DNA from 2 places in the Anaerobacillus sp. 1_MG-2023 genome. Region 2 is predicted to be linked to the other one. Evidence: a T-box and tRNA genes for the amino acid it is inferred to sense, from the RefSeq annotation. Region 2 holds a T-box; the other holds one or more tRNA genes.

Region 1 (3,494 bases), on a different contig from region 2:
AGCTGAGTCATCCTGTTTCCCTCCTTCATTTCACATAGTATGAATGGAGAAAAACCAAATTATACTCACTTAAGCGATAACGTTTCGCTCGTTAGAAAACTGCTGATACGTTTTTTCAATCATAATACTCTTTAGAATTTGGACAACATGATAGACATCTTCAAATGATGTATAGAGAGCAATTGGTGCTAGGCGAATGACGTTTGGTGAGCGGAAATCTGGAATGACGCCTTTTTGTTTTAGCGCTTTGCAAATTCGAGCAGCTTCATCGTGCTCGAGGCAAATATGCCCACCCCGTCGATCATCTTCTGATGGATTAGTGATCGTAAAACCATCTTCAGCAAGATTTTCTTTAATAAGACACATTAAATAGTTGGTAAGAGACAATGATTTTTCTCGAATCGCATCTATGCCAGCTTCGTTCATCAATTCCAGAGCTCCTATTAAAGGAGCCATACTAAAAATGTGGGGAGTGCCTATTTGAAATGCGCCGGCGGTTTCAGCATGAGTAAGCGTATGACTCATATCGAATTGCATTTCTTTCTTGGAACTGAACCATCCAGCAAGGCCGGGTCGTCTGCCAAGGTGATTTTCGTGCACAAAAAGTCCACCTACACCACCAGGGCCGCTATTTAAGTACTTGTATGTACACCAAACCGCGAAGTCAACGTTCCAGTCGTGAAGTTTATGAGGAATGGCTCCGATTGAATGAGCCAGGTCAAAGCCAATGATTACCCCTTTAGAATGGGCTGCTTGTGTGATTTTTTCTATATTTAGTAATTGTCCACTCCGATAAAGTACGGAAGGGAGGAGAATAAGGGCTACAGTATCATCGATGGCCTCAATGATATCCTCTTCTAGGATTGTTCTTCCGTCACGGCTCTGAACTTGTATTAAATTAGTTTCTGGGGATAATCCATGGAGTTCAAGCTGACTTTGAATAGCGTAAATGTCAGATGGAAATGTTAAAGAATCGGCTAGTATTTTTGTTTTGTTTCCTGAAGGTTTAAAAAAAGTAGCGAGCATTTGATGAAGGTTAGTTGTAATTGAACCGGTAGTAATTGTTTCAGAAGCATGTGAACCGATTAGCGTTGATGACATCTCGCCGATGTTTTCTGCCATATAAAACCAGGGCTGCTTACCATCAGACCAGCCATCAATTCCGTGTTGCTTCCAGTCATCAAGAGATCGAAGAAGGGAGGCTTCTGCATTCTTTGATAGTAGACCAAGTGAATTACCATCGAAATATAGCGTATTTGGATTTAAGTAAAACTTATCACGAAAATGGGCTAAAGGGTCTTTCTTGTCGAATTCTTTTGCGCATGTAATGGACTGTGATAAACTCATATGTAACAGCTCCTTTTCTACAACTTATCGTATGAGAGGGAGAAGAGCATGTCAACGCTTTCACTCTCTTCAAAAGAAACTTTCTACATTTTTTTAGAATAATGATTGACATTTCAAATGGTTCAATGGTATATTATTAAACGTCGCTGATACACAACATATGCGGGTGTGGCGGAATTGGCAGACGCGCTAGACTTAGGATCTAGTGTCTTACGACGTGGGGGTTCAAGTCCCTTCACCCGCACCATATATTTTGCGCCCGTAGCTCAATTGGATAGAGCGTCTGACTACGGATCAGAAGGTTAGGGATTCGACTTCTCTCGGGCGCACCATACATAATTTAAGTGGCGGTGTAGCTCAGCTGGCTAGAGCGTACGGTTCATACCCGTGAGGTCGGGGGTTCGATCCCCTCCGCCGCTACCATATTACAATTTCATCATGGAGGGGTAGCGAAGTGGCTAAACGCGGCGGACTGTAAATCCGCTCCCTCAGGGTTCGGCGGTTCGAATCCGTCCCCCTCCACCATGATTGGGCTATAGCCAAGCGGTAAGGCAACGGATTTTGATTCCGTCATGCGTTGGTTCGAATCCAGCTAGCCCAGCCATTTTGCGGGTGTAGTTTAGTGGTAAAACCTCAGCCTTCCAAGCTGATGTCGTGGGTTCGATCCCCATCACCCGCTCCATTACATATTGTAGAAGAGTTTTAAAAGCTACTTCACAACCTGATTTTAATCATGGTATACTTTTGTTGAGATGAAATACCATTCATATCGTGCGCCTTTAGCTCAGTAGGATAGAGCAACAGCCTTCTAAGCTGTGGGTCAGAGGTTCGAATCCTCTAAGGCGCATACTTATAACTCCTTGAATAAGATGACTTATTCAAGGAGTTTTTTTATCCTATTAATGGCACATGTGTGTTTGCACATACGCTCCATTTCCAATAAACTAGTAATTAATATATCACTTAGGAAATGGTGACGAAATGAAGCGATATAAAGGAAGAATTATATCTGTTGTAACGTTTTTTATAGCGATTTTATTATGGGATTATTGGCTTTATTCTGTTAATGAAATTAAAATCAATTGGTTAATGGACATATTCTTTACGATCTCAGTTATGGTAATTGTTTGGTGGTACTCGTCATATTATGATCGCTCTGTCATACTTCTGTCCAAATTAAAAGATAGTGAGGAAAAATATCGTAAACTATCAGAAAACTATAATAGTGTCATAAACAGCTTAAACGAAGTTGTTTTTCAAACTGGAATAGATGGTAGTTGGATCTGGTTGAATCAAGCGTGGGGAGAGTTAACTGGTTACGACGTTCAGGAATCATTAGGCACATACAGCTTATCTTATATACATCCAGATGATCGGCTGAATTTACATAAAGAATTATCTCGATTCCAGGATGGCGCCAGTAATTCTAAAGTATTTGAATTCAGGGTTCAGAAAAAAGGCGGGGGATTCGTCTGGTGTGAGGTCTTTATTAAATACGAATATAGCTCTAAAGGAAGATTTGAAGGAATGACCGGAACGATTAAGGATAAAACCTTTAGAAAGCAATCAGAAGAGCGATTGCTTAAAACAAATGAAGCCCTTGCGGTTAAATCTGAAAAATTTAGCATCAGCTGCACAGCTGGCCGCTGGCATTGCTCATGAAGTTCGGAATCCTCTAACATCAGTAAAAGGATTTCTTCAACTGCTTGAGAAGAAGGAATCCACTATGCCGTATTTTGAAATAATCTTTTCAGAAATATCACGTATCGAATTAGTGCTAAGTGAACTTCTAACACTAGCAAAGCCGCATAGTACGTTATTTACGAATGTTGAAATGAAAAGTTTATTAAAGCAGGTCTCGGCCTTGATTGAGTCTAATGCTCTATTGAACGATGTGACATTACAAACGAGTTTTGGGGATGAAGAAGCGGTTGTTTTTGCTAACCCTAACGAAATGAAGCAAGTATGCATTAATCTCATGAAAAACGCTATTGAAGCAATGAGTCATATGGAACAATCGAAATATCTTCATTTGAGTATGGATGTTCAAGAGATGTTTATATCTGTGAGGATTACCGACAATGGAGCAGGCATTTCTAAAGAAGATATTGATCGACTAGGGGAACCATTTTTTACAACAAAAGAGA
Region 2 (3,494 bases):
CGGACAGGATAATGCTAATGAGTCTAACGCCTCGACGGCAGAGGAATCTCAGGTCGAAACGCTTGATGTTGCACTAGATACTCCTGAAAAAGCAGAAAAAGGGGAAGAAATTACATTTTCCGCCACTGTTACTCAGGGTGATGAAAAGGTAGACGATGCTGACGAAGTTATGTTTGAAGTATGGAAAGAAGGCTCTAAAGAAGATAGTGAAATGATCGAAGCTTCTCATGATGGTGAAGGCGTTTATACTGCTGAAAAGGAACTCGACGATGCTGGTAAATACTTCGTTCAATCTCACGTGACAGCTCGTGATCTACATACGATGCCGAAAAATGAAATTATGGTCGGTTCTGAAGAAGAAGCTGCTTCTGAAACTGATGAACACGCGCACGAACACGAAAGCGACGTATCCATCCATCTTATGAAGCCCGAAGAGATGAAAGCGAATGAAGATGTTTCGTTCATGGTACATCTTCAAAAAGACGAAGAAGCTTTAACTGGCGCTGACGTTCGCTTTGAAATTTCGAAAGTAGATGAAGAAAAAGCTGAGTGGGTTGACGCTGAAGAAATGAAGGATGGCGAATACGAAGGAGTGACTTCTTTTAAAGAAGCTGGTGACTACACCTTTACCATCCATGTAGAGAACGATGAAGGTCTTCATGAACATACCGAAGAAAGTGTCACCATTACAGAATAATAAAATCCTCTCCCTCTATTCGAGGGGGAGGATTTTTACTATGCTAGTTTTATTTTCTTGAATTTTCTTTTGCCCACTTGAATGACCAATCCATTTTTCACTTCAATTTCCTCATTCACTTCTGTTACTTTTACCTCATTTAGCTTAATACCGCCATTCTTCACCATTCGTCTAGCTTCACTTGTTGAAGGTAGCATGCCTAGTTTAGCGATCAATGTTGGCACAGTTACCATTCGATCTCCATCCCATATGACTTCCTCAATATCGGTTGGAAGCTGCTTTTGCTGAAAGATTTGTTGAAACTCCACTTCTGCTTTTTCAGAAGCATTTTGTCCATGAAACATGCGAACGATCGTCTTAGCTAGATTCATTTTAGCTGTTCTTGGATGGATTTCTTCTTGTTCAATTTCTTTTCGAAGCGCAAGCTTTTCCTCTAGAGATAGATCCGTGATTAATTCGGTATATTTGACGACCAGCTCATCAGGAATCGACATCGCTTTTCCATACATCTCTGATGGCTTCTCTGTAATTCCAATGTAATTCCCTTTGGATTTAGACATTTTTTCAACCCCGTCTAATCCTTCTAGAAGAGGCATCATTAAGACAACTTGCTTCTCTTTTCCAAACTGCTCTTGAAGGTGACGCCCCATTAAAACGTTGAAATACTGATCATTTCCACCGAGCTCAATATCACTTTCAAGATGAACAGAATCATAGCCCTGCATTAAAGGGTAAAAGAACTCATGAAGCGAAACAGGCTTATTCGCCTTCATTCGGTTTTCAAAATCATCGCGCTCAAGTAAACGAGCAACCGTTATTTTTCCAGCGAGTTCAATAACGTCTTCAAACTTTAGTTCAGATAGCCACGCCGCATTGTAGTGGAGCTCCACTTTGCTTTGATCAAGAACCTTACCAAACTGCTCAAGATAAGTTCCAGCATTTCGTTTCACCTCTTCATCCGTAAGCTGCACTCTTGCTGTTGATTTTCCAGTAGGATCACCAATTTTACCTGTAAAGTCTCCAATAATGAGTTGGATGATATGGCCATTTTCTTGAAACTGCCTTAACTTATTTAACACAACGGTGTGACCAATATGGACATCTGGCGCAGAAGGATCAAGACCCAATTTCACTTTAATTGGCTGATTCTTAATAATCGAAGTGGCTATTTTATGCTTAAGTTCATCTCCAGGAATGACTTGACTCGTTCCATGTGTATAAACCGCATATTGCCTTTCCATTTCCTTTCTTTGTTCATCTGTTAATTGATCCATGATTGAGTTCATTCCTGTCGACCTCCTAATTATTAAATTTCATATAAAAAGCCACGTCCCTCTCTATATAGTAGGGACGTGGCTTACACGCGATACCACCCTGATTGAAGAAATAACTTCTTCCGGCTCGAATACGATAACGGTTTTCCCGTTCCTGACTAATTAGATCACTCTGTTCATCAAGAAGGCTCTGAGGGGTAATTCACGGTTAGACTGTACCAGTTCACACCAACCACTGGTTCTCTGACACTACTCGTCATAACACGCTACTGCTTCCTCTTCCTAGCCTATTGTTATTTACGATGCATGAATTTCTCATTACTTTATCTTCTTTTACGCTAGTTGTCAATTTGTTTCTTCAAGAGCAGTTAGGAATTTCTCACAAAAAAAGAACGCAGCTTTGCAAGGCTGCGTTCTTTTTCATTATTGTTTATTCAATTCTTTTAACACGACAGTTGAAAGAATATCAATGAATTCTTCCTGTGCGTTTGGCATCTCTGGTCGATAATAATTTGCACCGATTTCATCTGTTACAACTTTACATTCATAGTCGTTATCAAATAATACTTCCAAGTGATCGGCTACGAATCCAACTGGAGCATAAACAAACGATGTAAAACCTTGTTTTTCATAAAGATCTCTTGTTAAATCCTGTACGTCTGGACCAATCCATGGATCTGGAGTGTTCCCTTCACTTTGCCAACCAATCGCCACGTTCTTCACACCTGACTCTGCTACGATAAGATCTGCCGTTTCTTTCAATTGATCTGGATAAGGATCTCCATTAGCAATGATTTTTTCAGGTAAACTGTGAGCGGAAACGATTAGGACTGATTTCTCGCGTTCTTGGTCTGCCATTCCCTCAAATATCTCTTTAATACGCTTCGCCCAATAAGAGATAAATTTAGGCTCATCATACCAGCTCTCAACAGAATGAATAACTGGACCACCTAGCTTTCCAGCTTCTTCTTTTGCTCGTCCATTATAAGATTTGATACTAAATGTAGAGAAGTGAGGCGCCAGCACAATACTAACAGCTTCTTCAATATCATCATTGTGCATTTGCTGTACCGCATCTTCTACAAAAGGTTCGATATGCTTTAATCCGATATAAAGCTTAAACTCAATTTCATCTTGAATTTCATTAAGGTGAGCTTCAAGCCCTCTCGCCTGATCTTCCGTAATTTTGGCAAGTGGTGATATTCCACCGATTGCTTTGTAACGGTCCTGAAGATCTTTTAACTGCTCGTCAGATGGCTTGCGGCCTCTTCTAATATGTGTGTAATAACGTTCAATATCCTCTTCTTTATAAGGCGTTCCATACGCCATTACAAGTAATCCCATTGTCTTCTTAGCCATGAATGTGTTCCCCTCTCATACAGTGATTAATTAAATAAACTATCTTTTTATAATCATTATCATCTAGGTATCAGTATACCTTTTTTTCTCCCCTGAATCAAAGGAATCTGACTATAAATTCGTAACGTTTTGTGTCAGTCCTATTGAAGCAAACCTTTATGTAT

What was found. A T-box is a leader RNA that pairs with one kind of tRNA and senses whether it is charged. The one in region 2 lies ahead of tyrS (tyrosine--tRNA ligase), so its partner is inferred to be a tRNA-Tyr.
Region 1: it encodes a tRNA-Tyr, which carries the amino acid that the T-box ahead of tyrS (tyrosine--tRNA ligase) is inferred to sense. The anticodon was not compared.

Annotation. Positions count from the first base shown of each region.
Region 1 covers NZ_JAUORD010000002.1:423,609-427,102, forward strand. Annotated here, with positions in the region: gene Q4550_RS06020 (hypothetical protein) at 1-11, opposite strand, end outside; gene kynU (kynureninase) at 70-1,347, opposite strand; tRNA gene Q4550_RS06030 (tRNA-Leu) at 1,510-1,594, shown strand; tRNA gene Q4550_RS06035 (tRNA-Arg) at 1,603-1,679, shown strand; tRNA gene Q4550_RS06040 (tRNA-Met) at 1,694-1,770, shown strand; tRNA gene Q4550_RS06045 (tRNA-Tyr) at 1,788-1,872, shown strand; tRNA gene Q4550_RS06050 (tRNA-Gln) at 1,877-1,951, shown strand; tRNA gene Q4550_RS06055 (tRNA-Gly) at 1,956-2,029, shown strand; tRNA gene Q4550_RS06060 (tRNA-Arg) at 2,121-2,194, shown strand; gene Q4550_RS06065 (PAS domain-containing protein) at 2,329-3,009, shown strand; gene Q4550_RS06070 (ATP-binding protein) at 2,939-3,494, shown strand, end outside.
Region 2 covers NZ_JAUORD010000001.1:641,702-645,195, forward strand. Annotated here, with positions in the region: gene Q4550_RS03400 (FixH family protein) at 1-697, shown strand, start outside; gene tyrS (tyrosine--tRNA ligase) at 736-1,983, opposite strand; T-box leader at 2,041-2,264, opposite strand; gene hemH (ferrochelatase) at 2,395-3,330, opposite strand.